2 regions of the Streptomyces sp. NPDC043854 genome follow, and region 1 is predicted to be linked to the other one. Evidence: riboswitches for the same ligand, from Rfam matches in the RefSeq annotation. Region 1 holds a riboswitch; the other holds the start of a gene.

What was found. A riboswitch is a leader RNA that binds a small molecule or an ion and turns the genes downstream of it on or off. The one in region 1 is predicted to bind S-adenosylmethionine.
Region 2: another riboswitch for S-adenosylmethionine. It lies ahead of AC068A_RS22055 (aminotransferase class V-fold PLP-dependent enzyme); the one in region 1 lies ahead of thrC (threonine synthase).

The regions. Positions count from the first base shown of each region.
Region 1 is NZ_JBWKDK010000009.1:101,067-105,817, reverse strand. It holds gene AC068A_RS11555 (MoaD/ThiS family protein) at 131-409, opposite strand; gene thrC (threonine synthase) at 445-1,773, opposite strand; SAM riboswitch class I at 1,791-1,944, opposite strand; gene AC068A_RS11545 (glucosyl-3-phosphoglycerate synthase) at 2,142-3,119, shown strand; gene AC068A_RS11540 (alpha,alpha-trehalose-phosphate synthase (UDP-forming)) at 3,254-4,723, shown strand; gene otsB (trehalose-phosphatase) at 4,730-4,751, opposite strand, start outside.
Region 2 is NZ_JBWKDK010000024.1:38,657-43,407, forward strand. It holds gene AC068A_RS22040 (rhomboid family intramembrane serine protease) at 1-491, shown strand, start outside; gene AC068A_RS22045 (Lrp/AsnC family transcriptional regulator) at 488-769, shown strand; gene AC068A_RS22050 (ferredoxin) at 841-1,431, opposite strand; gene AC068A_RS22055 (aminotransferase class V-fold PLP-dependent enzyme) at 1,446-2,864, opposite strand; SAM riboswitch class IV at 3,108-3,224, opposite strand; gene trpD (anthranilate phosphoribosyltransferase) at 3,314-4,378, opposite strand; gene qcrB (cytochrome bc1 complex cytochrome b subunit) at 4,526-4,751, opposite strand, start outside.

The DNA of each region.
Region 1 (4,751 bases):
CCCCTCACGCGGCCCGCTCATATGCGGCGGGCAAGAACAGCGGAGGGGGCTTCCCCAACTCTACCGCGCCCAACCAAGCAGAATTACCCCCTCCGCTTAATGCCGGAGGGGGTAATCCCTGTACGACGGATCAGCAGCCGCCGGCGACGGCCGGGATGATCGAGACGCCCGCACCGTCCGGGGTCGCCGCCTGCAGGCCGCCCTCGAAGCGCACGTCGTCGTCGTTGACGTACACGTTCACGAAGCGGCGCAGCCTGCCCTGGTCGTCCAGGACGCGCGCGGCGATGCCGGGGTGGTTCTCCTCCAGCGACTCGATCACCTCGGCGAGGGTCGCACCCTCGGCCCGGACCTCGGCCCGGCCGCCGGTGTAGGTGCGCAGGATGGTGGGGATGCGGACGTTGACGCTCATGGCGCTACTGCCTTTCCGGTAGAGCGGGGGGATGGTCAGGCCAGGCCGGCGGCGCGGAACGCGTCCAGGCTGGGGCGGATGGTGGCGGTCTGCCCGCTGTCCGCGGCCACCGCCTCCAGGGTCTTCAGGCCGTCACCCGTGTTGAGGACGACGGTGGTCAGCGCGGGGTCGAGCCGGCCGTCCTCGATGAGCTTCTTCGTCACGCCGACGGTCACGCCGCCCGCGGTCTCGGCGAAGATGCCCTCGGTCCGGGCCAGGATCTTGATGGCCTCGACGACCTGCTCGTCCGTCACGTCCTCGACGTAGCCGCCGGTGCGGCGCGCGATGTCCAGGACGTACGGGCCGTCGGCCGGGTTGCCGATGGCGAGCGACTTGGCGATCGTGTTCGGCTTCTGCGGGCGGACCACGTCGTGGCCGGCCTTGAAGGCGGTCGACACCGGGGAGCAGCCCTCGGCCTGCGCACCGAAGATCCGGTACGGCTTTTCCTCGACCAGGCCGAGCCTGATCAGCTCCTGCAGGCCCTTGTCGATCTTCGTCAGCTGGGAGCCGGAGGCGATCGGGACGACGATCTGGTCGGGCAGCTGCCAGCCGAGCTGCTCGCAGATCTCGTACGCGAGCGTCTTGGAGCCCTCGCCGTAGTACGGGCGCAGGTTCACGTTGACGAAGCCCCAGCCCTCGCCCAGCGGGTCGCCGATGAGCTCCGAGCAGAACCGGTTCACGTCGTCGTAGTTGCCCTCGATGCCGACCAGGTCGCCGCCGTACACGCCGGCCATGACGACCTTGCCCTGCTCCAGGTCGTGCGGGATGAACACGCAGGAGCGGAAGCCGGCCCGGGCGGCCGCGGCGCCCACGGCGCCGGCCAGGTTGCCGGTGGAGGAGCAGGAGAGCGTGGTGAAGCCGAAGGCCCGGGCGGCCTCGACGGCGATCGCGACGACGCGGTCCTTGAAGGAGTGCGTCGGGTTGCCGGAGTCGTCCTTGACGTACAGCTTGCCGGTGACGCCGAGCTCCTTGGCCAGGTTCTCGGCGTCGACGAGCTTGGTGAAGCCCGGGTTCAGACTGGGCTTGCCGGCCACGTCGGCGGGGACGGGCAGCAGCGGGGCGTACCGCCAGATGTTGTTCGGACCGGCCTCGATCGCGGCGCGCAGGGCCTCGGCGTCTTCCGCCGACCCGGTGCCGGCCGGGAACTCGTACGCGACCTCCAGCGGGCCGAAGCACTCGACGCAGGCGAAGACGGGGCCGAGCTCGAACCGGGTACCGCACTCCCGACACGACAGGGCCGAGGCGGGGCCGAGGTCCACGGCGGGCGCAGCGGCGGAGGGTACGGCGGCAGCGGGGGCGGCGGGGGCAACGGTCTGTGCAGCCATGATGGCGAGGCCCTTTCTCCTCATCTTCCTCATGGCGCATTTCGCCACGAGACGGAATTGGCACCTTCCCTAGCCGGGGACCTCGCTGCTGCTGCACGCAGTCGCGGGAAACCGACTGGAGGGTTGCCGGGGCTTCAACGGGCCGTGTCCCTCTGCCCCTCTGGATGAGCGGTATGGCGCCGGTTCCGCGCGCTCGTGGCGCGCCGACGCGTTTGTCCGCGGGACCCCCGGCATGCGGCGGTCCTTCGCGTTGTTCAAGACTGTAACCGAAGGCTCGGGCCGTTGAGACAGCTGTCCGATGCGCGAGATGGATCGCTTTTCGGCCGGAACAGCCGGGCAAGCAGCCGAGGAAACAGGGAGTGCCGAACGTGCTGGAAGAGGTGGAGCGCTGGCTCGCGGACCGCTCCTGGTCCGTTGCCGACCGACCGCTCGACCAGCTCCTCGCCGCGAAACGGGCGTCGGGCACCACGGTCAGCGTCGTCCTGCCGGCGCTCGACGAGGAGGCGACGGTCGGCGCGATCGTCGAGGTGATCCGGCGCGATCTCGTCGACGGGCCGGCCTTCCCGCTCGTCGACGAACTGGTCGTCGTCGACTCCGGCTCCACCGACCGGACCGCCGAGGTCGCCGCGAAGGCCGGCGCCCGCGTGGTCCACCGCGACGCGATCCTGCCCCGCATCCCGGCCGTGCGCGGCAAGGGCGAGGTGCTGTGGCGCTCGCTGCTGGCCACCACCGGCGACATCGTCTGCTTCATCGACGCGGACCTGCGGGACTTCTCGGCCGCCTTCGTCACCGGGGTCGTCGGCCCGCTGCTGACCGAGCCGGATGTGCAGTTCGTCAAGGCGATGTACGACCGCCCGCTCGGCGACGCCCCCGGGCAGGGCGGCCGGGTCACCGAGCTCGTCGCCCGGCCCCTGCTCAACCTGCACTGGCCGCAGCTGGCCGGCTTCGTCCAGCCGCTGGGCGGGGAGTACGCCGCCCGCCGCTCGCTGCTGGAGCGGCTGCCCTTCCCCGTCGGCTACGGCGTCGAGCTGGGCCTTCTGGTGGACGCGCTGCACACGGTCGGGCTGGACGCCCTCGCCCAGGTGGACGTCGGCGTACGGCTGCACCGCCACCAGGACGGGCAGGCGCTCGGCCGGATGGCCGCGGCGATCTACCGGACGGCGCAGCTGCGGCTCTCGCGCGGGCACTCCCCCAGCTACCGCTGGGGGTACCCCCAGGTGCGGCCGGTGCTGACGCAGTTCGAGCGCGGGCCGGACGGGTTCGAGCCGCGCACCCACGCGGTGGACACCGACGAGCGGCCGCCGATGGCGGAGATCGAGGAGTACGCCGTCCGGCGCGTCGCATGACCGCATCGCACGGCCGCGTCGCACGGCCGCATCGCAGAACGGCGGGCGTCAAGACGGTGTCAGGCGCGCCTCAGGCACACACCGGGGGTGAGAACGGACGTTTGAGCCGGGGCGGACCGGGCTAGGTTCGCCGCATGGCTTCCCACGTTCTCGTCGCAGCCAACCGCGGTCCGCTCTCCTACGCCCTCGACGCCGACGGCACCCTCGGCGCCCGGCGCGGCGGGGGCGGCCTCGTCTCCGGCCTGTCGGTCGCGCTCGCCGAGCAGCCGGACGCGCTGTGGATCTGCGCCGCCCTGTCGGACGCGGACCGCGAGGCCGTCCGCCGGGGCGTCGCCGAGCCGGGCGTGCGGATGCTGGACATCGACCCGGCCGTGTACGACGCGGCCTACAACGGCATCGCGAACTCGGTCCTCTGGTTCACCCACCACCACCTGTACGACATCCCGCGCACCCCCGTCTTCGACGCGGCCTTCCGGCGCCAGTGGGCGTCGTACACCGCCTACAACCGGGCCTTCGCCGAGGCCCTGGCCGGGGCGGCGGCGCACGACGCCTGCGTGCTCGTGCAGGACTACCACCTGGCACTGGTGCCGGGGCTGCTGCGCGAGCTGCGGCCCGACCTGCGGATCGCGCACTTCACGCACACGCCGTGGGCGTCCTGGGAGTTCCTGACCATGCTGCCCGACGACATCCGGCGGGAGCTGCTGTGGGGCATGCTCGGGGCGGACCTGCTGGGCTTCCACACCTGGGCCTGGGCGCACGCCTTCCTCGACTGCGCCCGCCTCGACGACGAGCGGGGCACGGCCGAGCCGCTCCTCCCCGCGGGGGCGGGCGGCGAGCGGTACGTCCGCAAGGCCATGCTCGGCCCGGTGCGGCACCGGCGCACCGACGTCGCCGTCTACCCGCTGGGCGTGGACGGCGACGAGCTGCGCCGACTCGCGCACCGGCCGGAGGTCGACGACCGGCTGGCGGCGCTGCGGGCCGAGGTCGGGGACTGCAAGACGATCGTCCGGGTGGACCGGACGGAACTGTCGAAGAACATCGTGCGCGGGCTGCTCGCCTACCGGGAGCTACTGGCCGCGCACCCGCAGTGGCGCGGGCGGGTGGTCCACCTGGCCTCCGCGTACCCGTCGCGGCAGGACCTTGGGGTCTACCGGTCGTACACGGCGGCCGTACGGGATCTGGCCGCGGAGATCAACGCGGAGTTCGGCACGGAGGAGTGGCAGCCGGTGCTGCTGTCGGTGCAGGACGACTTCGCCCGGTCCCTGGCGGCGTACCGGCTGGCCGACGTGGCGCTCGTCAACCCCGTGCGGGACGGGATGAACCTCGTCGCGAAGGAGATCCCGGTGGCGTCGGAGCAGGCCTGCGCGCTGGTGCTGTCCACCGGGGCGGGGGCGTACGGGGAGCTGCGGGACGATGCGGTGACGGTGAACCCGTACGACGTGACGGAGACGGCGGAGGCCTTGCACACGGCGCTGTCGATGCCGGCGGGCGAGCGGCTGGAGCGCGTGAAGCGGCTGGCCGCGGCCGCCACCGCGCTCCCGCCGGCGCAGTGGTTCGCGGCCCAGCTGGCCGCCCTCCGGGCCGTCGCCGGCCCGCGCCCCTGACCGGGGTCAGGGGCGGAGGGCCTCGGCC
Region 2 (4,751 bases), on a different contig from region 1:
CCGCCCTGTTCGTCCACGGCAGCTGGCTGCACCTGCTCGGCAACCTGCTCTTCCTCCACGTCTTCGGGGCGATGGCGGAGGAGCGGATGGGCCGCGCCGCCTTCCTCTGCTTCTACGTCTGCACGGGCTACCTCGCGCTGGCGGCGTACGCGGCGGCCAACGCCGCCTCCGGGGAGACGCTCGTCGGGGCCTCCGGCGCGATCTCGGCGGTGCTGGGCGCGTTCCTGTACCTGTTCCCGCGCGCCCGGGTGACGAGCCTGTTCCCCTTCCTGTTCTTCCTGCCGCTGCGGTTCCCCGCGTGGCTCGTGCTGCTGTTCTGGTTCGCCCTCCAGTGGGCGGCGGCGCACCGGGCGGACAGCGGACCCGGGGTGGCGTACCTGGCGCACCTGGTGGGCTTCTCCCTCGGCTTCGTCCACGCATGGGCGCGCTACCGGCGTACGACTAGAGTGAGGCGATCAGCGACGGCCACCGAGGGAGACAGCCAGCCATGATCACCGCGATCGTGCTCATCAAGACCAGCGTGGACCGCATCCCCGAGATCGCCGAGTCCATCGCGTCGCTGGACAACGTCAGCGAGGTCTACTCCGTCACGGGGACGTACGACCTCATCGCCCTGGTGCGCGTGGCCCGCCACGACGACCTGGCGGACATCATCCCGGGCCGCATCAGCAAGATCCCGGGCGTGGAGGCGACGGACACGCACGTGGCGTTCCGCACCTACTCCCAGCACGACCTGGAAGCGGCCTTCGCCATCGGCCTGGACGCCTAGCCGCCCCTGCCGCCGCTGCCGCCGCTGGAGCCCCAGCCCGCCGGCTGCCGCCCCCGGACCGCGCCCCGGCCTCAGAGCCGCGGCAGGGCCTCCCCGGGCCCTGCCGGGCGGCGCTCGGCGAGCCAGAACAGGTAGCCGCGCAGGTAGTCCGCGAGGTCCCCGTCGATGTGGGCGAGGTACGCCCGCGCCCCGCCGGCCGCCTCCCGCTCGTACTCGTTCGTGGACACGGACCAGGTGCGCTCGATGCGCGCGGCCCACTCGCGGACCCGTCCCCGTTCCCGCCACCAGTCCCTGACCAGCTCAGGGGTCCAGTACGCGTCCCCGTCGGCTCCGTATCCGGCGAAAGGGTCGCACTCCGCGGCGCACAGCAGGTCGTAGGTCTCCTGCTGCGTGCGCGGCTGGCGGTAGACGAACTCCTGCCCGTACTCGTCGTCGTACATCACGTGACCGGGCGCGCACAGCCGGCCGGTCCAGCAGGTGTCGGTGTCGGCCGCGTAGAACGGCCCGGGGACGTCTCGCCAGCTGCGCTTCTCCCACCGGCCGGGCACGGCTGCCGACCAGTCCGCGGCGACGAGACCGCAGCCGGGGGTCCACTGCGGCAGCGGGTGTCCGGCGGCTGCCCGGACGGTCGGCAGCGGGTCCCAGTAGGTCGTGTGCGTCATGGTCACCGAGCCTGTCACACGGCCGGGACGCAGCGGCCCTCCTCCGTGCGGTACTGCCACTTCGCGCCCTCGGTGACGAGCTCCCGGACCGCGCGGACGAACCGCTCCACGTGCTCGTCCGGGGTCCCGGCGCCGAAGCTCACGCGGATCGCGTTCAGCGACTTCTCCCCCGGCTGCGCCTCCGGGGCCCCGCACTCGCCGGGCTCCTGCGGGGCGCTGCCGAGCAGGGTGCGCACCAGCGGGTGCGCGCAGAACAGGCCGTCGCGGACCCCGATGCCGTACTCGGCCGACAGGGCGGCGGCGAAGTGGGAGCTGTTCCAGCCCTCCACCACGAAGGAGATGACGCCGACGCGCGGGGCGTCGTCCCCGAACAGGGAGAGGATCCGGACCTGCGGGGTGTCGGCGAGGCCCGCACGAACCTGCGCGATCAGCTCGCGCTCGCGGGCGACGAGCCGGTCGAAGCCCGCCTCGGTCAGGGCGCGGCAGGCGGAGGCGATGGCGTAGACGCCGATGACGTTGGGGGAGCCGGCCTCGTGGCGGGCGGCCGTGGTGTGCCACTCGACGTCGACACCGCCGTCCTCGCGGCGGGCGACCGTCCGCGAGGCCCCGCCGCCGGCCAGGTACGGCTGCGCCTGCTGGAGCCAGTCGGCCCGGCCGGCCAGTACGCCCGCGCCGAAGGGCGCGTACAGCTTGTGCCCGGAGAAGGCCACCCAGTCCACGTCGAGGTCCCGGACGGAGACGTGATGGTGGGGGGCCAGCTGGGCGGCGTCGAGGACGATCCGGGCGCCGTGGGCGTGCGCGGCGGCGGCGAGCTCCCGCACCGGCCACAGTTCACCGGTGACATTGGAGGCGCCGGTGACGCAGACCAGCGCCGCGTCGTGGGGCTCGCGGTCGGCGAGGGCCCGCTCCAGGGTGGCCACGGCCTCGTCGGGGGTGCGCGGCGCGTCGAGGTACGTGACCTGCGCGCCGTCCCACGGCAGCAGCGAGGCGTGGTGCTCGGTCTCGAAGACGAAGACCCGGCAGTCGGCGGGCAGGGCCGCGGCGAGCAGGTTGAGGGAGTCGGTGGTGGACCGGGTGAAGACCACCTGATCGGACGGACGGCAGTCCAGGAACGCGGCGACCGCGGCCCGGCTCTGCTCGAAGAGGTCGGTGGAGAGCTGCGAGAGGTAGCCCGCCCCGCGGTGCACGCTGCCGTAGTAGGGGGCGTAGGCGGCCACGTCGTCCCAGACGCGCTGGAGGGCGGGGGCGCTGGCGGCGTAGTCGAGGGCCGCGTAGGTGACCTCGCCGCCGGTGACGAGCGGGACGGTGACGTCCCGGCCGAGGACGGGCAGCGGCCCGGCGCAGTCGGCACCCCCGGCATCGGCGCCGCAGGCGGCGGCGGTGGAGACGGTGACGGAGGCGTCGGCGACGGCGGCGTTCAGGAATGCGGACATGGCGGTATCTCCCGGCAGGCAGGGCGGAATGGCTTCGGATGTCACCCGTCCGCGGGTACGGCGCTGCGGCCGGCCGGGGGACGGGGAATGCCTCGGAGCTCGGGCCGGGGCGCACGCGGCTGCCCGGGTACGCGGGGGGGAAGGGGCCCTGGTTCCGAGGGTGAAGAAGGGGCGGAGTCGCCCTATCGCATTCGCTTGCTCACGGAAAACGCTCCTCGAGGACCAGGACCCCTGGTATCGAGGGATCCGCGCTTGCCGCGGACCTCGCTGCCCGCGGCCTGGTCATCACCCGGGGCACCCCGCCACGGAAGGAGGGTTGCCGGACAGCAAGCCGGGGCCAGAACGCTGTCACTCGTGACCTGGTCAGTCATCCTGCCACAAGATCCTGCACGCACAAGGCCCCCGTCCGTATGCCGGACCGGGGCCTTGGCCGGAAACGATCTGTCAGGTCAGGTGTTGCTGGCGGTCACCCACCGCTCCAGGGCGGCCCGTGCCGCGCCCGAGTCGATGGCTTCGGCGGCCCGCTCGATGCCCGCCCGGATCTGCTCCTCCAGGGAGCCGCTGCCCGGGTCGACGGCGACCAGGGCGGCGGCCGAGTTCAGCAGCACCGCCTCCCGCACCGGGCCGGTCTCGCCGGCCAGCAGCCGCCGGGCGACGTCCGCGTTGTACGAGGCGTCCGCGCCCCGCAGCTCCTCGACGTCCACCAGGTCGATGCCCACGTCGCGCGGGTCGAAGGCCTGCTCCTGCACCCGCCCGTCGCGCACCCACCACACCCGGGAGGTCGCGGTCGTGGTCAGCTCGTCCAGGCCGTCGTCGCCGCGGAACACCAGGGCCGAGGAGCCCCGCTCCGCCAGCACGCCCGCCATGATGGGCGCCATCCGGGCGTCGGCGACGCCGGTGGCCTGCGCCCGGACCCGTGCCGGGTTGGTCAGCGGGCCCAGGAAGTTGAAGGTGGTCCGGATGCCCAGCTCGCGGCGGGCGGGGGCCACGTGCCGCAGTGCGGGGTGGAACTTCACCGCGAAGCAGAAGGTGATGCCGGCCTCCTCGGCCACCCGGGCCACCCGGGCCGGGGTCAGGTCCAGGTTGACGCCCAGCTTCTCCAGCACGTCGGAGGCGCCGCTCGCCGAGGACGCGGCCCGGTTGCCGTGCTTGACCACCTTGGCGCCGGTGCCGGCCACCACGATGGAGGACATCGTGGAGATGTTCACCGTCTTGGCCCCGTCGCCGCCGGTGCCGACGATGTCCACGGTCCGGCCGGGCACCTCGATCAGGTTGGCGTGCGCGTACATGGTCCGCACCAGGCCGTTGATCTCCTCGACGGTCTCCCCCTTGGCCCGCAGGGCGACCGCGAAACCAGCGATCTGGGCGTCGGTGGCCTCACCGCGCATGATCCGGTCCATGGCCCACGCGGTGTCGTCCGCGTGCAGGTCCCGGCCCGAGAGCAGCGCGTCCAGTACGGCCGGCCAGGACCGGGCCGCCACGCTGTCGCCGCCTGCCGGGGTCACAACGTTCATGGTCCGCTCCTGAGGGTCCACGGTCGAATGGGAAGGCCTTCAGCCTATCCAGGCCGGGCAGACGGCGAAGAGCCCCGTCCAGACCCTGGACGGGGCTCTCGCCGTGGGCGACACCGGGACTGACCGAAATCAGACCCTCATGCGGGATCAGTGGTGGCCGTGGCCGCTCTGGATCTCCTTGTACTCCTCCACCGTGGGCTTCGGAATCTGGTTGCCCTCGCCGTACATGCCCTGGCTGAGCTTGACGCGGAGCTTCTCCGACATCTTGGGCTTGCGCTCGACGCCGTTCTCGTCGACCGTCGGGCCGAGCTCGAGCGGCTTGTACTGCTCGTGCGCGGTGAGCGTGTGCAGCTTGGCCTGGTCGAGGGGCTCG